Regions from separate parts of the Pseudocolwellia sp. G5-9 genome, predicted to be linked through region 3. Evidence: predicted binding sites of a transcription regulator. Region 3 holds the regulator's gene; each other region holds the start of a gene.
The links. The regulator LexA, encoded in region 3, represses DNA repair genes until DNA is damaged. The targets are predictions, from matches to a motif close to TACTGTATNNNNATACAGTA.
Positions count from the first base shown of each region.

Region 1: a site for LexA is predicted at 1,839-1,858, ahead of AC0L5Q_RS05865 (DNA topoisomerase III). Genes of this name have one in related genera too.
Region 2: a site for LexA is predicted at 4,226-4,245, ahead of AC0L5Q_RS11595 (DNA-methyltransferase). Genes of this name have one in related genera too.
Region 4: a site for LexA is predicted at 3,318-3,337, ahead of recA (recombinase RecA). Genes of this name have one in related genera too.

Region 1 covers NZ_CM147893.1:1,351,060-1,356,618, reverse strand. The annotation lists gene AC0L5Q_RS05865 (DNA topoisomerase III) at 1-1,804, opposite strand, end outside; gene AC0L5Q_RS05860 (hypothetical protein) at 1,915-2,250, opposite strand; gene AC0L5Q_RS05855 (hypothetical protein) at 2,457-2,624, shown strand; gene AC0L5Q_RS05850 (DUF3192 domain-containing protein) at 2,862-3,098, shown strand; gene AC0L5Q_RS05845 (GNAT family N-acetyltransferase) at 3,234-3,869, shown strand; gene sbcD (exonuclease subunit SbcD) at 3,991-5,283, shown strand; gene AC0L5Q_RS05835 (SbcC/MukB-like Walker B domain-containing protein) at 5,280-5,559, shown strand, end outside.
Region 2 covers NZ_CM147893.1:2,690,204-2,695,762, forward strand. The annotation lists gene AC0L5Q_RS11550 (hypothetical protein) at 1-242, opposite strand, end outside; gene AC0L5Q_RS11555 (hypothetical protein) at 381-605, opposite strand; gene AC0L5Q_RS11560 (hypothetical protein) at 636-995, opposite strand; gene AC0L5Q_RS11565 (hypothetical protein) at 992-1,192, opposite strand; gene AC0L5Q_RS11570 (DNA-binding protein) at 1,196-1,525, opposite strand; gene AC0L5Q_RS11575 (replication initiation factor domain-containing protein) at 1,542-2,915, opposite strand; gene AC0L5Q_RS11580 (hypothetical protein) at 2,905-3,108, opposite strand; gene AC0L5Q_RS11585 (pyocin activator PrtN family protein) at 3,111-3,368, opposite strand; gene AC0L5Q_RS11590 (XRE family transcriptional regulator) at 3,438-4,142, shown strand; gene AC0L5Q_RS11595 (DNA-methyltransferase) at 4,261-4,980, shown strand; gene AC0L5Q_RS11600 (DUF6575 domain-containing protein) at 4,973-5,559, opposite strand, start outside.
Region 3 covers NZ_CM147893.1:3,464,847-3,470,405, reverse strand. The annotation lists gene coxB (cytochrome c oxidase subunit II) at 1-511, opposite strand, end outside; gene lexA (transcriptional repressor LexA) at 1,061-1,675, opposite strand; gene AC0L5Q_RS14975 (hypothetical protein) at 1,785-2,129, shown strand; gene AC0L5Q_RS14970 (DUF1294 domain-containing protein) at 2,491-3,084, opposite strand; gene AC0L5Q_RS14965 (hypothetical protein) at 3,266-3,760, shown strand; gene AC0L5Q_RS14960 (DUF6795 domain-containing protein) at 3,888-4,541, shown strand; gene AC0L5Q_RS14955 (lipase family protein) at 4,538-5,398, shown strand; gene AC0L5Q_RS14950 (hypothetical protein) at 5,323-5,559, shown strand, end outside.
Region 4 covers NZ_CM147893.1:1,980,260-1,985,818, forward strand. The annotation lists gene metH (methionine synthase) at 1-961, opposite strand, end outside; gene metA (homoserine O-succinyltransferase MetA) at 1,050-1,991, opposite strand; gene recA (recombinase RecA) at 2,226-3,263, opposite strand; gene AC0L5Q_RS08435 (phosphoglycerate mutase family protein) at 3,513-4,061, opposite strand; gene AC0L5Q_RS08440 (sulfite exporter TauE/SafE family protein) at 4,082-4,834, opposite strand; gene AC0L5Q_RS08445 (efflux RND transporter permease subunit) at 4,948-5,559, opposite strand, start outside.

The DNA.
Region 1 (5,559 bases), 2.1 Mb from region 3:
CAATAAAGGCTTGATAATTGAGTGATTGAGTACTTATTGATTCAAGCTGCGATTCCCAAAGAGCTGTCATATCGGGTTGTGAAATTCGTAAGGGCAAAGCAGTAATTAATTTTCTCCCTATTTCTGTTGCTCTTATTTCTTTTCCTTTTCGTGTTAAAAATTGGCGCTTAAAAAGTAACTCTATAATGCCCGCACGTGTTGCTTCAGTTCCTAAACCGTCTGTTTCTCGTAAAGCTTTTTTAATATCTGGGTCTGTTACATAACGCGCTATGCCAGTAAGGGCTGACAAAATAGTCGCGTCGGTAAAAGGTTTAGGTGGGCTCGTGTTTTTTTCTATCAAATTTCCTTGTAAGCAATGTACTGTATCGCCCACTTTTACGTTAGGTAATTGGGTTGCTGAAAACTCTTTATCTTGAGAGTTAGTATCTTTATTTTTATTAAATGAGGGAAATAAATCTTTCCAACCGTTTTTAACAATATCTTTTTGTTTACTAATAAAAAGCCCACCGCTTATAACAGTATCAATTTGTTTATCTACATATTCAAAATTAGGATAAAACTGCGCGATATATTGGCGTGCTACTAACTCATAAATTTTTTCTTCAGTTGAAGATAATACACCTGTTGGTTTATTTTTAGCGGTAGGAATAATGGCATGATGTGCACTGACTTTTTTATCATTCCATACTCGGCTTTTTTTCTTTAAATCAGCTGATTTAAGCATAGGTGCAAGTTTATTTGAAACTTGGCTAATGGCACTGGTAACGGCTGTTACATCGTTTAAATGCTCAACGGGTAAGTATTGGCAGTCTGATCTTGGGTAGGTGATGAGTTTGTGTTTTTCGTAAAGATTTTGACAAGTATCTAATACTTGTTTTGCGGTCATACCAAATGCTTTTGCAGCCGCTATTTGTAAGCCAGATAAACTAAAAAGTAACGGCGCTTGTTGCTGTTTTTTATCTTGCGTTACTTTGGTGATTTTACCGGGTTGATCAGTAATTCGGTTTACTACATTTAACGCAAGCTCTTTTGATAGTACGCGTTTTTCTTCATCCATGTAAGGTTCGCAAGCTTTGCTTGGTTGCCATTTTCCTTGAAATTTTTCACCGTTGTTTGTGGCTATGTCTGCTAGTACCTCATAAAAAGGTTTTGAAATAAAGTTGTTTATTTCAATATCACGATTTACCACTAAACCTAAAATAGGTGTTTGAACTCGTCCTATCGATAATACGCCTTGGTAGCCAGATTTTTGTCCTTGCAGCGTGCATAAACGTGTCATATTTAAACCGTAAAGCCAATCGGCTCTTGCTCTAGCAAGGGCTGATGTAGCTAAGGGAATATAATTTTTATTAGGCTTTAGGTTGTTAACAGACTTTTTTACCGCAGCAAAATTCATATCACTTATTAAACAACGTAAGGCGTTATTTATTTTGGTTTTGGAAGCTCCGCAATAACTAATGGCTTCATCTACTAGAATTTGACCTTCTCTGTCTACATCACCAGAATTTACGATAATATCTGATTGCTTAATTAAGCGTTTAATCACTGTCAGTTGTTTTCGTGTTTTACTTTTTGGTTTTAATTGCCATTGTTGCGGAATAATAGGTAGATGCTCAACAACCCATTTTTTATATTTTACATCATAATCTTCAGGCGGAGCTTGCTCTAGCAAATGGCCAATACACCAAGTAACAATATCGCCATTTCCTGCTTCAATAAAACCATCATTTTTTTTATGTGGTTTAGGCAATACGTCGATAATTGCTCTTGCTAAACTGGGTTTTTCCGCAATAAATAACTTCAATTCTATTAAACCTGTTTACACTACTTATTAGTTGTACTGTTTATTTATACATGCTTTATTGCTAAGTGTAAAATAAATCGAAAGAATTTAACTTGTTTTTAGCTGTTTTTTTATTTTTGAGTTAATTGTAGTAGCTGCGCTTTTACTTTGGCTAGTTCAGCCTTAATAGGTCCAAGTGCGTTATCTATTGCTACCGTAATAGCTTCATTAATTAATTCAGCAGATAATTCATCATTCTCAATTAAGGGAGTATTTTTATCTTCTGGTGCTGATGTTTCAAATAAAACGCAATTCTCAGGTTCGTGTTGCCAACTTCTTAATGCACTAATTATTTGAGGTAAAGGTAATGGGCTTGCGACTTTTGACTTAATCAAAGCAACACTAGGTTTTTTTCCTTCATTAGCTAATTGATTGGCGATAATTATAATTTTTTCAAAGTTAGTCATTTTTATAAACCTAAAGTTAATGTAGCTAAATTTTAGTGTATTTTACTAAATTTAAATACGATTATCTTTAATTTATAAATAAAATAGCTTTAAATCAAGTAGTTATATTTTTGGTTTAGTGTTTGCTAATTGAATTAATACTCAGTGTTGTGATGACTTATTATTGCTCAGTGATCACAGTAATTTTTATCTTATTAGGAAATATCATGAAAAAAACATTATTAGCTTTACTTCTTGTTGCACCGATTGCTACTACTTTAAGTGGCTGCGTTATTGCCATTGATGGTGACGATAGAGATCACATGTTTCAAAATGATCACGAGCGCGAATTTGAAAACCGCAAAAAAATAGCTAACATGCCTTTATACCCGTAACCAATCAAGAGGCTATTTCAGAGCACTTGAGCGATATCAATTCAAGGCAATGCTTTGCAATAATGGTCGTTCCCTTATAAAAAGCATTAACGAAGAAGTGATTTTGCTCAAGTGCTTCTACGATGGGTCTAAAAACAATTTATGCTGCGTTATTAACTTTAGTCAGGGAATAACCATGACGTAAATTTAATACCTTGCCTAAATTGTTTTTAGTTCCCACTGAAACCTGCATCTTGAATGGTTACGGGTATATATATAACCCATCAAAAAGTTATTGATACGCTAGGTGTTGCTGACTTTACTGAATCTTACCAAGTTAAAGAACAAGAAATTAAAGTACTTTATTTTAGAACACAACGAATACATAAAGATGGGTTAACAACAAAAGATGAATGTACTTATTTACACTTCGAAAATGGTGTTTTAACCGATACAGGTGAAGGTAAAAGTTATAAAAGGCTGATGGCGATGTAATATTAGCATCATTTGTTTGAAATTTGCTCACTATAAAATATGCTGATATTGTATATCGTCTATAATTATGTAGACCGTTTTAATTCAATAGTGGTTTAACTTTTAAAATTATTCTGGATAAAGTGAGGAAATAGGATGGGTGATACCGTGTCTGAAAAAACTGATTTAAATGTTAGAGCTGAATATTTAGCCGCTGAAGATTTAAAACTTGCTGCTTCTTTATTGTATCAAGCCTACCATGATGATCCTGTTTTTCTTGAAATATTTAATGGCGATAAACCTGATTACGAGCAAAGACTAAGAACATCAATTCGCGAAGAACTCAATGCTTTTTGGACCGCTAAACAACCTATGGTTGGTTTGTATTTAGGTGAAAGCATTGTTGGTGTTGCTTGTTTAAATAAGCCGGACACAGGAATGGGAAAAGATCGATTTTGGCATTGGCGTTTAAAAATGCTTTTAGGCGCTGGTTATTTTAGTACCAAGCAAATGATTGAAAAAGAAGAAAAAATACTTGCTGCAGTGCCTTTGAATAAATTCCATATGTTGTCGTTTATTGCAATACATCCGTTGCATCAACATCATGGGTTTGGTCATTATCTTGTTGCTGCTATTAATACTATTTTAGAAGAAGACAAGGACAGTGAAGGTGTTGTAGTTTATGTAACAACGAAAAAATACCAAGACTTTTTTAACGATGTTGATTACAAAACGTTTTCAGAAGTGAGTGTTGGTAATGTATCAGGGACTTTAATGGTTCATTATCGTTAGTGTATTATCCTCGTAATTTAATTTAGTTATTCATTAAATAAAACGGCTTTTAAAGCCGTTTTTTCGTTTAAAATCAGGTAGAATCCTTTCCAATAAATCGCGCTAACAAAATATCTCTCATATGAAAATACTGCACACCTCTGATTGGCATTTAGGACAACACTTTTACGGCAAAAGTCGTGCTAAAGAACATCAACTTTTTCTTGATTGGTTACTTGAACAAGTTCAAGAAAACAGTATTGATGCGGTAATTGTTGCTGGCGATATTTTTGATACAGGCACACCGCCAAGTTATGCGCGTGAAATGTATTTCGACTTTATTAGCCAAATGCATAACATTCATTGCCAACTTATTATTATGGCGGGTAATCACGACTCGGTTGCTATGCTGGGCGAGTCTAAAACTTTACTTAAAAGTTTATCAACTAGGGTTATTCCAGCGGTTAGCGATAATATTGATGAGCAAGTCTTCACCATAAATAACAAGCAAGGCGAAGCGCAAGCTGTTATATGCGGCATTCCTTTTATTAGACCACGCGATGTGATTAAAAGTAGTGCAGGGCAATCGGCTTCGCAAAAACAGCAATCATTGCAACAAGCCATAAGTGGCCACTACCAAACCTTGTTTGATCAAGCAGAAAATTTATCGAAAGGACAATATCCTATTATTGCCACAGGGCATTTAACTACGGTTGGCGTAACCACGTCTGAATCAGTAAGAGATATTTATATTGGTACATTAGAAGCCTTTCCTGCCAATGCTTTTCCTGATGCCGACTATATTGCTTTAGGGCATATACATCGCGCACAAAAAGTCGCAAAAACCGAACATATTCGTTACTGCGGATCTCCTATTCCGCTAAGTTTTGATGAAGCCAGTCAAACTAAACGCATTGTTATGATTGAATTTTTAGCTTCCGGTAAAAAAGATAAATTTGAACGTATTATTAGCGAAATTGACATACCGTGCTTTCAGCCTTTAGTTACCTTAAAAACAAATTTAGAGTCGTTAAATAAAGACATAGAACCATATTTATCTTTAGTTGATAGCTCCAGTTCTGATCTTCAAGATAACACTAAAATTTGGTTAGATATTGAAATAAATAGTGCTGAATATTTACAAGACTTAACTGCTCGTATTGAAACCTTAATTGAAGATTTTCCGGTAGAAATCTTGTTGATCAGACGCAGTAAAAAAGCGCGAGAATTAATGCCAAGCCATCAAAAGAAAATCACCTTAAATGAACTTTCGTTAGATGAGGTTTTTGAAAGCCGTTTAGCTGTCGAACATTGGGAAACAGAAGAGCAACAGGCACGTAAAACTCGAATTACCCATTTATTTCAACATGCCGTTGAAGAAGCCCAAGAAGAATTAAATAGTAAAACAGTAAAAAATGAGGAGAAAGCGCAATGAAAATTTTAAGTTTACGCTTTCAAAATATTAACTCGTTAAAAGGTGAGTGGAAAATTGATTTCACACAAGCGCCGTTTAAAGACAACGCCTTATTTGCGATTACCGGTGCAACAGGCGCGGGTAAAACTACTATTTTAGATGCTATTTGTTTAGCTTTATATCACCGTACACCACGACTTACCGTGTCTGACAATCAAAACCAGTTGATGACACGTCATACTGCATCTTGTTTGGCCGAGGTTGAATTTGAAGTAAAAGGTAAAGGTTACCGTGCTT
Region 2 (5,559 bases), 770 kb from region 3:
AAAACCCTTAAATCTCCATTAGGTCGACGATACGTCGCTTTAACTAAATCTGGATAACTTATTTGAAATTCCCCCGTTAACACATAACCATCTAAGTTATGAAATAAACCTGCACATGATTCAAAATCAGTACAAGTTGCCCCTGTAGGGATTTGAGGTTGAAGACCACTTCTTACACTAAAAGCCGCATAACTAGAAAATGAAGCGGTAAAAAAGATAATAATAAAAATTAATGATTTCATAGGAAAAACCTTAAAAAAAAGGAGGCTTAAAAAGCCCCCTATTTTGATAACAACTATATTACGAGGCTCTAATACCCGATGTGAATCCCTCGAACATTGCGTAATACAACGCACAAGCTAAAAATATAGTTGTCACCATTACTTTTTAAACCAGCCCGTTAAGGCGTTAACACCAAAACCAAGAATTGCTATACCGATAACCGCTAAAATTACCGCTGTTACGTTTGCTGAACCTTCAGTCGAAGCCGTTGCAATTTCAGTTGTATAATCAGCCGCAAAAGCACCACCAGAAACAAGAGCAGTAGTAACTGCTGAGGCAACAAAAGTGCGACCTTTTTTAATCATATTGATAGTTTTTGACATAATAATTTCCCCTTCAGGAATGATTTTAAATTAAGATTTACCGAACCAGCGAACAATACGTCCGCCAAAGTGTGACGTTAAAAAAGCCATAATTAGCGCTAATTCAACTATTGCAAATAACTCTGCATCAAAAGCAAAAAGCTTATTGAGAGTTACTTCCAAATTTCCAGACGAGGCGCTTGCCCCGCCAATTAATGCTTCAAAATCGGGCTTTGTGAGTATTATCATTCCAGTACATTGCTCTACTGAAGTGCTTGTTAATCCCACTGTCCCATCGTTAAGTTCTCTTGCACAAAATGCTGCATTTGCGGTTTGCGAAATAACGAGCAAAAGAAAGATAATGATTAAAAAATACAACGCCCTAAATTGAATTAATTTAAATCCGTTCATGACGTAATACTCAGTAATTTATCTTTAACCCGTACATCATATTCATGGCATATAGGGCAACATGAAAAATCGTTCAAAATAGCCAGAAATTCAGGAAAACCAACCCAGTTACATGAGGTACATTCAAAAGCCACATTGTCTAAAACGCGCTCTGTTATGTTCATTGGTTTGTTATGAATAACGACTATTTGAACCATGCGTTAAGCGACCTTTGATTGTTCTAATACAGATAAAACGGCGTTTCTATCGGTATAGATACTTTGAAAGTTACCTAACTGAACGGGTAGCTCTACAATGGCAAAATGATTGTCGTTAAGTGATTTCATAAAGGCAGAATCTTTTTCTTTTTCTGCTGATATACGAACGTTATTTACAAACGGTCTAACACCGCCGTAACCATCACTTCCGTATGTTTCAATACCTATTTCAGTAAAGTTAGTTGTCTTTTCTTCACCGTTAGCATTTGTATATTTGCGAACGGTAGGTCGAACGCCTAGTAACTTGCCACGTAAAATAATTCCAGTTTCCATTTGATTAACCTCTCATTTAAATTGATTGTGTTTGTTCTAAAAATTGTTGTTCTGTTATGGGTATAAGTAGCCGTTTAGGGAAAGCTTCCTTGCTCAATGGATTTTTGATACCAACTAAAAATTTATCGACTATTTCACTGTCAGACATATCGCATAAATGGCGCATCATGTTGATAGCTTTACGCGTTGAAACAACTTGATTCTCAATGATTTTTTCAACCGTCATAAGTGCTTTTTTAACCACTGTTTTTATGACTGATTGCTCTTCATTTAAAAAATGAAGGGCTGGATAAGCACCTGCTAAAAATTCACTGGGTTTAATCATTGTTTCTAATGGGATCACACGTTGACTTGAATGCAGTTCAAGTTCCCAGCGAACCCATTTATCTTTTGGGTCCCCCATCTGTATGCCTTTTTCATATACACGAAGAAGTTTTCCAGATTCACGACTGCCTACATATAAGGTTCTTCCCTTGTCAGGAACGAATGCAAATTGGCGTTTGTATGTTTGTTTCATGGCTTTGCATAAGTGGCCTGATTCAACATACATGTAAGAAGAAGGACGTCCGCCACAATTAAAAGCGCCTTGTTCAGCTAATCTTTTAGCTGATTTAATAGAACGAGTACCTGAAAAATCGTCATAGGCTAAATCGATACGGGTAATTTTGATTTCTGGAATATGCTGTATTTCTTGATACAGTCTTTGAAAGTCTATGGCTTCACAGCCCGTTCCCATGAATGACACGTAACAGCCGAGGTTTTTACCGCCCCAACAAATAACACCCGCTTGTTCTCCTTCAGCAAATATATTGGCTGAGTAGGTGTAATTAAAACGACCTGATGGATTGTTTTTGATGGTCCACATGTAGTTGTTTTTTGAAAAGACTTTGTTAAGTAAACAAACGAAACGTTCTGACTCTCCACAACACAGTGTGTCGAGCATGTTAACGCCAATGTTCTCTAATAAATTGTTTAATCGGTCACCGTATTTTTTTGAGGTATCGACTTCGAGTTCGCCTTTAAACATTTGGCGCAGTTCGTAACGTGCAGCGACTTCATTTTCTGCTAGTCTAAAACTTTCAGAACTCAGCCCTTTAAATTTACGCTCGTTGTATTCACGCGTAATACCTTCAGCGGTTTCTTTGTAGCTTTCTAGAATGTCGTTATATGCAACATGGTTAAATGTTTCAGCCGCAGCTAAGTCGATGTTCTTTTTTATTTCTAAATTAGACAGTTTACGTAGTAGTGCATTACCTTGAATTTCTTCTATGTCGCTCTTTTTGATGCAAGCGCCAACTTTAGCGAGTTGTTTTATATGGAGAAGTTCTTGCGGTGACCAGGTAAGTGATAACGCATCAACTTTACAAAAAAGTGCTTTTTTATTGTTCATCAAACACCCCTTGTTCATAAAGTTGTTGCCAATTTTCATCTGTTACTTCAATTAAGTTGAAGTCTTCACCGTAGATAGGTTGAAGAAATGAGATTAATGACATTAGATTTGTAAAGTGGTGCACTTGGCCTTTGTGTTGAATACACACATCGCCCCATTGCTCTACTTGAAAATAAATGTCTTTGATTGTCATAGTTAGGCCAAGTTAACTCGTTGCCATTGGTGACTAGCTTCTGCATATTGCTTGTCGATATAATTTGCTAAGTCTTCTACTTTTATAAATACTGGTGAACGCTCTGACTTAATTAGGCTAAAAGTAGGCACGGGGAAATCTTCACCTTTGATTTTTTGTTTAGCTGTTTTAACCGTGATACCAAAGAATTCTTGGCATACATCTTTTAGCTCAATCACAGGAGATTCAAAGCGTGCCAAAAGTGCAAAATTTGTATTCATATGTCACCTATGTGATTATTCAGGGTTAAAGCAATTCAAAGCGATTAGAGTCGACACAAGGTTCGATAAATGGAACCTGTGACAATCATAAATCCATATATGGAACCATGTCAAATGAATTATGGCAAAAAAATAAAAATCCTCCGTGAATCAATGAATAAAACTCAAGCCGAATTTTCAGAAATTACTGGCATATCATTGAGTACATTGAAAAAAATCGAAGGAGGGTTCTCTAACGTTGGTGTTTCAGTAATTGATAAAATAATTACCACACCAACCCTTGAAGAACATGTTTTATGGTTTATGACTGGAAAAGGAAATCTAGAGGTGGAACCAACAAAAAATGTCATAGAAGGCCATATAAAATTACCTTTTTATGAAGTAAAAGCATCAGCTGGTGAAGGATTATTAGTTGAAGCTGAAGAACAAACACACTTAATAAGCTTTGAGCCAAAATGGCTAAATAAAGAAATAGGTGTAAACCCAAATGATGTATTTTTGATGTTAGTTGACGGTGACAGCATGTACCCAACATTAAAGAACGGTGCCATGATAATGGTAAATAAACACTTTAATGGCTTGAATGATGGGATTTATGTAATAAGACATGACAATAATTTACTAGTCAAAAGATTACAGGTCTTACCTAAAGGTATTATAAAGGTGAAATCAGATAACCATATGTACGAGCCTTGGGAAATAAATAAAGAAGACATTAATGGAACAGATATAGAGTTAATTGGCCGAGTTGTTTGGTCAGGTCAAAGAATGTAGGAAGTGCCTAAGTGTTATACAACGGTATTGTTATTATATAAATTCCAATTCATTGCATTGCTAGGATAAAACATGACACAATACACTGTATAAATTAACATAACTTTTAGAGAGTAAAATGGACGCTTCAAAAGAAGATATAATTAATAAAAATATCGAAACGGAATTTGACATAAGTAATAAAGATGCTATTGATTGGTTAAAATCTCAAGATGATAACTCTATAAACCTCTTTATAACCGACCCTCCTTATGAATCTCTAGAAAAGCACAGAAAAATTGGAACTACAACAAGATTAAAAAAAAGTAAATCATCAAGCAACCAATGGTTTGAGATATTTCCAAACTCTAGATTTGAAGAACTTTTCAAAGAAGTCTATCGTGTTTTAGCTAAAAATAGCCACTTCTATCTCTTTTGCGATCAAGAAACAGCATTTATAGCAAAACCAATTGCTGAAAACGCTGGTTTTAAATTTTGGAAACCAATTATTTGGGACAAAATGGCTATTGGGATGGGTTATCATTATAGAGCAAGATATGAATTTATTTTATTTTTTGAAAAAGGAAAGCGTAAGTTAAATGACTTATCGATACCGGACATACTTCAAGAAAAAAGAATTTGGCGTGGTTATCCAACAGAAAAACCGACAAACCTAGCTAAGACATTAATAATACAAAGCTCTGAAGAAGGCGATGTTGTAGCTGATGCTTTTTGTGGAGCGGGATTTGTAGGTTGTGCTTCAGCCGAATTAAAACGAAATTTTAAAGGTAACGATTTAAGTGCTAAAGCTGTTGAAATAACTAACCAAAGATTAAATAAAATTAAAAATCCTATTTAAACTCCTTAAAGTTTCTAACCCAAGACTTTAAGGTTTGAGCTCTTCTTTTAGCTGTTCCTTCACTCAAACCATTACAAAATTGAATAAGGAAATCAGTGGCTGATTCCCCATTTATATCTAACAAGTCTTTAACTCCCTGATTAAGCATCCAAATACTTCCACACTCTGTATGCATAAATTGGGTTTTGATTATACTTACAAAATCCTTATTTGACGAACTTACAGCATCTAAACCAAGTGGTGTTAACTTTGAATAATCATGCACTAAAGCAAGTAACTCACATGCATCTCGATAATAACTGACTTGTCTTTGATGGACTCCGAGATCGCTAGCAGTAACAAAACCTTTATTCTTTGTTAAAGTTAAAAAAAGCCTGAGAGTTTCAAAATTATCAGCTTGAGGCACCATGCTACTATCTAGATAAGTACCAAGCCTATCATCAACAATATCAATGAGCTCATATACATATGCCTCAGTTAATTCAATAATAATGTCTGTAGATTCTTCATCAATTAATTGAATAGTTAATCTATGCGAGAGAACCTCGTCAAACAATCTTTTTACTAACCTTAAATCAA
Region 3 (5,559 bases):
GCTTATCTACCTCAAGTAAATAATTCTCGCCTTTAGCTGCTGAAGTACCTGATTGATTTTCGTATTGATCGCGTGGAGTTGATAAAACAGAATAAAATTCAATGTTTTGATCAAAATATTTATAATGCCACTTCCACTGAGACGCAGTCACTTGAATGGTAACGTCTGAATCGTCATTATTCTCCATTTCAATTAACGTTTTAGTGGCTGGAATAGCCATGGCAATTAGAATTACGATTGGAATAGCGGTCCAAAGTATTTCTACTTTAGTGCTTTCATGGAAAGATGCGGCCTTTGCGCCTTTAGATTTTCGGTGAAAGACCATTGACCAGAACATGGCACCAAAAACAAAGATACCAATAACAGTACAAATATACATAACCAACATATGTAGATCATAAACATCTCTACTTACCTCAGTTACACCCTTGGTTAAATTTAACTGCATATCTGCTAATACTGAGCTCGAAAATAAACTTCCCAAGCTCAGCCAACATAGGTTACGTCTCATAACTCGACATCTCCCTCACTCCTCTGTTAACGCAAAAAAGGCAAAACCTGTTCAATGAACAGTCATACTTTGAACGTTTTCGCTATTCTATATTTATTATTATTCGCTCTACGAGTGTTAAGTATCAAACTTCAACTCAATATCATTTTGTATACTTTCCATTCTAGAATTACTCAAATATTAATCTAGGTCAAATTTTAAATTAGAGTTATTACATTAATAAATATTAACAAATACAATAGAGTAACAACTCTAAGATGCTGAAAGCCTTATAGGTAATGAGGCTAAAGATTGTTTTATTTTTAAACAGCCCTATTATTTAAGACAATTAATAATTTTATTTCAAGAAAAGCAAAGTGATTATTTTTTGATCAAAGAGTGAGCAATCACCTGAATTGAGAGAATTGAAGTATTAAAACGAGGAACTAAAGTTAAAAATAGGACTAAAAGGAGATAAAACAGAATTTACTTTAAATTAAAAACGCTTAAAAAGTAAACTCTGTGTGTTCATGGTATTAAGTAGTTTGGTGTAACAAACACAAATAAATATTACATCCAATCAGCGGCACGAATAACACCAACAGCAATACCTTCAACATTAAATTGTTGCGTTGTTAAATCAACAACAATAGGTGAAAATTCTTCGTTTTCAGCATGTAAATACACAACATTACCTTCACGCTTAAAACGCTTAACCGTAACATCATCTTCGACTCTTGCTACAATTACCTGTCCGTTTTTTACATCAGTGGTTTGATGCACAGCGAGTAAATCGCCATCAAGAATACCAATATCTTTCATACTCTCACCATTTACACGGAGTAAATAGTCGGCGCACGGTTTAAACATAGTGCCATCAATTTTGTAATGCTCTTCAACATGCTCTTGCGCAAGAATTGGCTCACCAGCAGCAACCCTGCCAATTAAAGGCAAGCCATCTTGCTCTACAAATTGTTCAGTAAGTCGAATACCACGAGAAGTGCCCGGTAGCATATCTATATAACCTTTTTTAGCTAACGCTTTAAGGTGTTCTTCAGCAGCATTAGCCGACTTAAAACCAAAAAAGTCAGCTATTTCAGCACGTGTAGGTGGCATACCCGTTTCAGATATTTTTTCTTTAATCAGATCAAATATTTGTTCTTGTCTGGGAGTTAATGGGCGCATTATATTCCTTAGGTTATAACCTGTGTTTTTCAACAGTGATAACTGTTAGTATATACAGCCTGTAAATAAACGCAACCCTGTTGGTTTTGTTGGGGTTTGTGTAACTTTTATGAAAAGAATGAATGATGTTCTTCCCGCGTTAGAGCTTTTTCAATGGGCGTATATAAAGTCGTGCGAGCAATATGATGTAGTTAAAGACTCGTTAGGAGAGATAGACAGCTACCGAATTCAGTACAGAGCCGAACGAAAAGAAGTGATTGCACAAATCATTCGTAGCAGAATTCAGGGTAGTAAAATTGAACCTGCCATCACACGTTATTGTCACGAAAATAATATAGCCTCGCCAGATAAGTTTATTACTATGGTATTACAAGAAATTGAAACCCTACATTCTGGCGCTCTGGTAAGCTTGGGAGTAACCGAGTCGATATTTAAAGCGTGGAAGATTAGCTAGCTCGATGGTGTATATACCCGTTACCATTCAAGATGCAGGTTTCAGTGGGAACTAAAAACAATTTAGGCACAGATTTTACGTTCCAAACAAAATCTAAGTACATACATCCATGTATGCAAGGCATTAAGTTTACGTCATGGTTATTCCCTTACTAAAGTTAATAACGAAGCATAAATTGTTTTTAGACCCATCGAAGAAGCACTTGAGCAAAATCACTTCTTCGTTAATGCTTTTTATAAGGGAACGACCATTATTGCAAAGCATTGCCTTGAATTGATATCGCTCAAGTGCTCTGAAATACGCATCTTGATTGGTAACGGGTATAAAAGCTAAATACTAGCAGTTATACCTTAGTGTAGTGTTAAAAAATAAGTTTGCCATTAAACGACACCAACCATACTAACGCGCAGCAATTAATAATAACCGTTAACCAAAAAACAATTCTAAAGTCTCTTTTTTGAGATTTATGCCTAAGCATTTGTTGTGCAATTGCAGCACCTGGCCAGCCACCAACTAAAGCTAAAATGTGTAAGGTGCTTTCTGGAGTACGCCACGCCCCTCGTTTTGCTTTAGACTTATCAAGCGCATACGCAAAAAAGGTAACAAAGCTCATACCTAAATATATAAATACAATATTTTCAGGTAAATATCCCATCATTAAAGCTAATGCTATGCTTGCTAAAAAAATAACCGATAAATAGATAGAAAACTTACTAATACTTTTAGCTTGTTTTTTCTTTAACTTTTCACCTGCATATGTTGCTTCGTCTGCGCAATAGCGGCCTTGCTTATCTTTACTTATTGAAAAAGTAATAACATCGTTTATTTGAGGATCACGCTGACGATTTGAAAAAGCAGTTTTGTGAATAAAAACGTGTTCTCCACCACCATTAGGTGCAATGAAGCCAAACGCTTTGTCGTTATTCCATTTTATTAACTTTCCTTTTAAGCGCATTTTCACTTCCTGTTAGTAATTTAAAGCTTTGTTAAAAATAAATAATATTACCCTTTTTATGAGGTGATATGAGTATTTCTCAAGATGGTATTCGTTTATATAAAAGTACAATTACGATATAGTTTACCCCTGTTATTTAAGCTTATGTTTAAAAATCACTAAATACTTTACAGGAAGTAAAATGAAGACCTTATTAATTGTTGCTTTATCCACAGCGTTATTTACCTTAAGTGCAAACGCAACTAAAACAAATAACTGGGAGCAATACGAACAGCTTGCAGAAACAATTGAAGTAAATATAGCAAGTGCTTCATTTAAAACATTAGCCGAAAAAAGCATTGAACTTGTTGAGCTTTCTAAGCAACTGTTACCTGAATTTATGAATAAAGAAAGTGCATGTAAAAACTACTTATCTGCGGTTTTATCTGCCTCTGATGAAATGCTCACCATCTCGCTTGATGACATTGAGCGCGATTATCATTCTGACGGTAAACTACCCGAAGTTGACTCACCTATTTGTTATTACGCTAAAGACTTATTAGTGCACCCAACTACCATGGCGATTGTTTCAAATACCCAAAACGATACTAAAAAAGCACGCGCTCAAATAAAATTAGAACTTGAAGAAGTGTTAACCCATTTTAGCTTTGTTAAACAAGCGGCAGGTTATAGATAAGACGCCAAATCTATAGTGAAATTAGTGTCTTTGTTATAAAGCTACGTCAGGTAAAATAAAGTAAGCCATATTTACTTCTTTGGATCTCTTGGATAAGATATCGGCAAATATTCAGCAAGGATAGCAAATGAATAAACGCAGAAAACGCACTTCTCTTTCTCGCCCTCGTTTTATCTTGTTATTACTTATTCCATGTATGCTTGCTTTTCCTATTATAAGTCAAGGAGTTGATATGTTTGGTTGGTTTAAAAAACAAGACGTATTTTTATGTTCTGAAGTCAATGGCATAGTCACCGAAAATGGTGAGCCTGTTGCTAGTATTGAGATTAAACGTTCGTTAATGTATATCGATGGCAAAGATCATATAGACACGGCTATTACGGATAATAAAGGGCATTTTTATTTTCCACAAAAAAATATTCGCTCTTCCATTCCGAGTAAACCTTTTTCAGAAGATAGGGTATCGCAACAAATTACTATTGATCGTGACGGAGCTCCCATTCCCCTTTGGATAGCAACTCCTCGGGATTATAAAGAAGTACCAGAATTTACTAAAAAGCTCACTTTTTTAAATTGCGAATTAAGCAATAAACGCGTGAGTTTTCAGTTCAAAAATAATAAGAATGAGCACCTTAACCATACAGCCTCTAGCATTTGCCGTTGGGATGAGGATTATATACCAACTTGGTTACATATTGATAATGAAACAAAATACCGCATCCATGATGGTAATTTTAATAAACTAACAGAACAAGGCACAGGGAAGGCAGTTAAATTATGAATGGAGTAATATCACCCAGCACTGCAGCGAGCGTTGCTGATAGAGTCTATGACATCAGAAAATCGACAAGCTATAACGAGGTTTTTCACAATGATTTTGAAAATAATTTCAAAATCACTAATAATCAAATACAAGGCATAAGTGGTGGCTTAGTTAACCAACTATTAAATCGTAGTACAGGGTTTGCGTTAACCGCAGAAGGCACCTCATCACAATTTAAAAAACACCATATTATTGGTGTTCGCGGGACTAAATTTTCCGCCCCTGCTGACTGGTTAACTAACTTAAACGTAGGAGTTACCCTTGGACCTAAAAATTTAGCCGTACATGCTGGGTTTCATAAAGCATTCAGTAGTATGCGCCCTGCATTTAATCAATATATAACTCAACACAAACCCCGTTGCTTGCACGTTGTTGGGCATAGTTTAGGTGGTGCTATTGCTGAATTAACGGCTATTTGGGCAAGTGAATCGGGCATTAAAACAAAGCTCTATACCTTTGGTTCCCCACGCGTAGTACTTAGTAACTCAGTTCACAGAGCAGCGATGAATATTGAGCATTACCGTGTAACTCATGGGGCAGATCCCGTACCCAGTGTACCTGTTTGGCCCTTTACTCATACGGTAGGCGAATATCAAACAGCAATGAATAGTGGTGCGTCTTTTAGTCTTGGAGCTCATTCTATGACAAAATCAACACCGGGTTATGTTAATACAGTAAAAGCTTATAAAGATTACACTAGCATGGGGGCTCATTTAAAACCTTACATCATAATCATACAGTGCTTAAATACGAACAACGTTACAACACTTCATTTTCACAGCGTTGGCAGCAAATTATTACTGATGCATTATTAACACTATTAAAAACAACAGGCCAATATGGGGTTATTGCTGGACAAGCAGCTCTAGGTGTTGGCTTGTCGTTTTACGACATTCTCGCACGTTGTTTACATGAATCTATAGCTAAGTCACCTGAAGTTGCCGAAGAGTTAAGAGGAGTTTTAGGACACATGTTA
Region 4 (5,559 bases), 1.5 Mb from region 3:
TAATATGTTCAGGTGTTGTACCACAACAACCACCAATAATATTTAAAAAGCCAGATTCAGCCCATTCACTTACGTGTGAATTCATGTCCTCTACTGTGAAGTCGTATTCACCAAATGCATTAGGTAAACCCGCATTAGGGTGAGCAGATACAGCAGTGTCTGATATACGACTTAATTCTTGTACGTATTCACGTAATTCAACCGGCCCTAAAGCACAGTTCAAACCAAATGATATAGGTTTAGCGTGACGTAAAGAGTTATAAAATGCTTCAGTTGTTTGCCCTGATAATGTACGACCTGATGCATCGGTAATCGTACCGGAGATCATTACGGGGTATCGCACACCGAGCTCTTCAAATACACATTCAACCGCAAATATTGCGGCTTTGGCATTTAACGTATCAAATATAGTTTCAATCAAGATCAGATCTGAACCACCTTCAATTAATGCTTTAGTTGATTCAATATAGGCGTCTTTTAATTCGTCAAAAGTTACATTTCGAAAAGCAGGATCATTTACATCAGGAGATATTGAACAAGTACGGTTTGTTGGCCCTAAAACACCAGCAACAAAACGTGGTTTCTCTGGGTTTTTAGCCGTAAACTCATCAGCTGCTTGGCGAGCAATTTGTGCAGCAACCAAGTTAATTTCAGCGCTGTACTCTTGCATATCGTAATCAGCCATAGCAATAGTTGTGGCATTAAACGTATTGGTTTCGAGTATGTCTGCGCCAGCAGCTAAATATTCGGTATGTATTGCTTTAATAATATCGGGCTGAGTAAGCACCAACATATCATTATTGCCTTTTACATCAGAATGCCAATCGGCAAAACGATCACCTCGATAGTCTTGTTCTTCAAACTTGTATGCTTGGATCATAGTTCCCATAGCACCATCAAGTATTAAAATATTTTTACGAAGTTGTTGTTCAAATGTTTCAAAACTGGCTGACTTTTGCATCATTTTTTCCGATAAAAGGTCGTTAATAACAATCTCATGAATGAAACTGGTATAAATGTATTTACTATAAAAAGAACCTTGGTTCTATTTAATCATTAGGGTTAATAGCTTTTATGTTATTTGCATCTAATTTGTATGGGGTAATTTGATAAACGTAGTAGTTAAGCCAATTAGTAAATAACAAACTACCATGACTACGCCACGTACTACTCACCTCGTTTTCAGGATTATTATCAGGGTAATAATTTTCCGGTATAGCAGGCTTTCCTCCTGCATTTATGTCGCGCATAAATTCCTCATGTAAGGTTTCAGCGTCGTACTCCGGATGACCTGTTAAATAGACCTGTTTTTTATTTTTACTGGCAGCAACATACACACCGGCTTGCTCCGATTCGGCAATAATTTTGAGACCTTCTATAGATAAATAATCTTCTCTATCTATGTAGCCATAACGAGAATGAGGTACTTTAAATAAGTCTTCAAAACCACGCGTGAGCGGTTCTTTTATATCATTAGGTTTATGAGTAAAAACGCCTGAAAGCTTTTGCTTTCTTAAATGCCTTTGCAAACCATAATGATAGTATAAAGCAGCATGAGCTCCCCAACACGAAAACATAGTAGAAGTTACGTTGTCTTCGGCCCAATCAAATACTTCACAAATTTTATCCCAAAAAGTCACTTGATCATAATCCATTAAAGCTAATGGAGCCCCTGTAACAATTAACCCATCGTACTGTTTATGCTTAATATCATCAAATAAACAATAAAAATTTTCTAAGTGCTCTTTAGGTGTATTTTTCGATTCGTTGGCATGAATACGTACAAACTCAATATTAATTTGTAGTGGTGTATTCGATAACATTCTTAATATTTGTACTTCTGTCTCAATTTTATTGGGCATTAAATTGAGTATTGCCACTTGCATTGGGCGAATTTCTTGACGGGCAGCTCTATTCTCAGACATAACGAAAATATTTTCATTATTCAAAATAGATAAAGCAGGCAATTGATCAGGAATTTTAATGGGCATAAGACTCAACCTATAGAATATACAAAATTTAGCTTGAATGATTATAGCATTTTTCATTATGGCTATGTCAACATCTAAACGTATAGACGTCTAAACAGATTGTAATATTTTCTAACTTAAAAAATATAATGACATAAGTTTTAAAAATACCCGCTGAATTTAATATTAAGCTTTATAAATTTAGATCAAAAAAAATCTCGGACATGCCGAGATTTTAGTGAAAACGATTGCTGATTATTCAGCAGCTTCTTCTACTTTTTCAGTTTTTTCACTCTCAGGTACTTTCTTAGTTAAAAGTTCTGCGCGTAAACGTGAATCTAATTCTTTAGCTATTGCCGGATTTTCAGCTAGATATTTTGTTGAGTTAGCTTTACCTTGACCAATTTTATCGCCATTGTAGCTATACCAAGCACCAGCTTTTTCAACCATGTTATGCTTAACACCTAGGTCAATTAACTCGCCTAAGCTGTTAATACCTTCGCCATATAAAATTTGAAATTCAACTTGTTTAAACGGAGGAGCTATTTTATTTTTAACAACTTTAACACGTGTTTCGTTACCGACAATTTCATCGCCATTTTTAACAGCACCAATACGACGAATATCTAATCTTACTGAAGCATAAAACTTTAATGCGTTACCACCCGTTGTGGTTTCTGGAGAACCAAACATTACACCAATCTTCATACGAATTTGGTTAATAAAAATCATCATGGTATTTGATTGTTTAAGGTTACCTGTAAGTTTACGCATTGCTTGAGATAACATTCTTGCTTGAAGACCCATATGCGAGTCGCCCATGTCACCTTCAATTTCAGCTTTAGGTGTAAGAGCTGCAACAGAATCGACAACAATTACGTCAACAGCACCTGAACGCGTTAACATGTCACAAATTTCTAAAGCTTGTTCACCCGTATCAGGTTGAGATACTAATAATTCATTAATATTTACACCTAGTTTACCTGCGTAAATTGGGTCAAGTGCATGCTCGGCATCAACAAAAGCACAAATTTTTCCATTACGCTGAGCTTCCGCGATAACTTCTAATGTTAAGGTTGTTTTACCACTAGACTCTGGTCCGTATATCTCTACAACACGGCCTAATGGTAAACCGCCAGCACCTAGTGCGATATCTAATCCTAACGAACCTGTAGAGATTGTTTCTACATCCATACTACGGTTATCACCCAACTTCATTATTGAGCCTTTACCAAATTGACGTTCTATTTGACTTAACGCAGCAGAAAGTGCTTTTTCTTTATTCTCGTTCATTATTTATTGCTCCAAGATGATTTAGGTGCTTAATTCATTTTAATGAAACAAGTATACTGTATAGTCGTACAGTATCAAGTTTTTTATTAATTTATTTTTTATACTGGAAAATAAATCAATAACAAGACTTGCTATCCATTGAAAAATAACAATTTTATATTAATTAGTAACTTTTTAAAAAAATTTAAAAAAAAGTTACTCTTTTAATTTCTATTAGTTTTATACAGTAAATTATATTAATGCGTACAGTTATAATTTTAATTGAGTTACTCCCCAATAATCGCTACTTTTAGTTGTTAATTTCCAGCCTTTTTTGATAAGTACTTTTCGAATAAAGCGATTAATTAGCCCATGCCCAAAAACAACTATTTTTTCTTCTTTTTCAGCTAATCGAATTAAAGTAAGTGCCGCTCTTATAGAGCGTATTTTAGATTGTTTATAAGTTTCAAAGTGCCCTTTAAACCGAAGTAACCAAAAAATACGACAGCTATAAAGCCAAACCACTGTAGGTAAATATAAGGGAAGTTTATAACGTGGTAATTCCATTTCTCTTAATGTTTGATCTATTAATTCAGGTGATTTTCCGGTAAATATATGTGCTGAATGCAGTGCTCTTTTAAGATCACTTGATACAACAAAGTGAGACTTGTAGTCTTGAACATGTTGATAGTTGGGCCTACTGTTATTTGATATTTCGGATAGGTGGTATTGCCTTACCCATTTGACATAGCTGATAGCATTCATCATGCTGTTAACTGCAGCGACAGGCTTACCATGCCTAATTAAAACGATTTCCATATCTTCCTTATCCTAGTTTTTTATAAAACCATAAAAACAGCCGCTAATACCGTCATACCAATAACCCACCACCTATATTGTTTATTGGGTATTCTTTTAACAATAAATACCCCCGCATATGCGCCTAATGCGATAAACGGTAAGCTTATGATATTCAATAAGAATGAATCTATAGTGATGGTTTCCCATACAAAAATATGAAATGGTACTTTGAATAAATTTACCGCTAAAAAGAAACAAGCAGCTGTTCCTATAAATTCATTTTTGGGTAATCTCATACTTAATAAGTATAAGGCCATTACCACTCCAGCTAAGTTCCCCACCATGGTCGTTATACCGCCTAATAGCCCCATTAAAATAGCGAACCACATATAATCAGGCACATTTACGCGTTTATTTTGCTCTTGCCAAATCATTAGGGCCAAACTACCAAATAAAATAATCCCCATAAGTTGACGAAATATTTGATCATCAACATATTCTCCTATCAAGGTACCAATAATTACTCCTATAGCAGCCCAAGGAAATAGCTTTTTTAAATAGTACCAATTAGCGCTACGGTGATAATAAAAAACACCAAAAATATCGGCCATAACTAATAGAGGTAACATAATGCCTGTTGATTCTTTACCACCAAAGTTTAACGCGAGTAAAGGCACGGCAAACATTGAAATACCGCTAACACCTGTTTTAGCCATACCAATAAAAAAAGCCACAAGAAATAACAGTAATAAAGCGTTATAAGAGAGTTCGTAAGAAAAGAGAGACAACATTTAGGAATATTTTCCAATTGTGGTTTAAATTAAAGAAATAAAAAAGGATAGGTTTTAAAGAGAATTGAGTTCTCCTGCCTATCCTTATTATGCTAACGAATATTGTACGTTACTTACATAATATCAATGGTTTTTTCTCGTTTTTCAGCAAACCATAAATAAAACACGGGTAATATAAATAATGTGAACACAGTACCAATTAACATACCGGCTACTAATATAATACCAATACTGTTACGTGCTTCTGCGCCAGCACCTGTTACAAATACTAATGGGAGATGCCCAAAAACAGTTGCCGCCGTTGTCATCATAATAGGTCTTAATCGTGTTATAGCCGCTTCGGTTACCGCTTCTAATTTTGTTTTACCTTGTTCTTGAACATGGTTAGCAAATTCAACGATCAAAATACCATTTTTAGCAATTAAGCCCACCAAGGTGATTAAGCCTATTTGTGAATAAATATTGATTGTTGTTAACTCAATAAAAGGTAAAAGCAATGCGCCTGATAAAGCTAAAGGTACACAACCAAATAACACCACTAACGGATCTCTAAAACTATTAAACTGAATCGCTAAAATGAAAAATACAATAATAGATGAAACCCCTAATACGCTCATTAACGTACTACCTTCAGATCTAATTTGGCGAGACTCACCCGCGTAATCTAATCGATATGATTTAGGTAATATATCAGCAGCCGCTTTTTCCAATGTAGCTAATGCTGC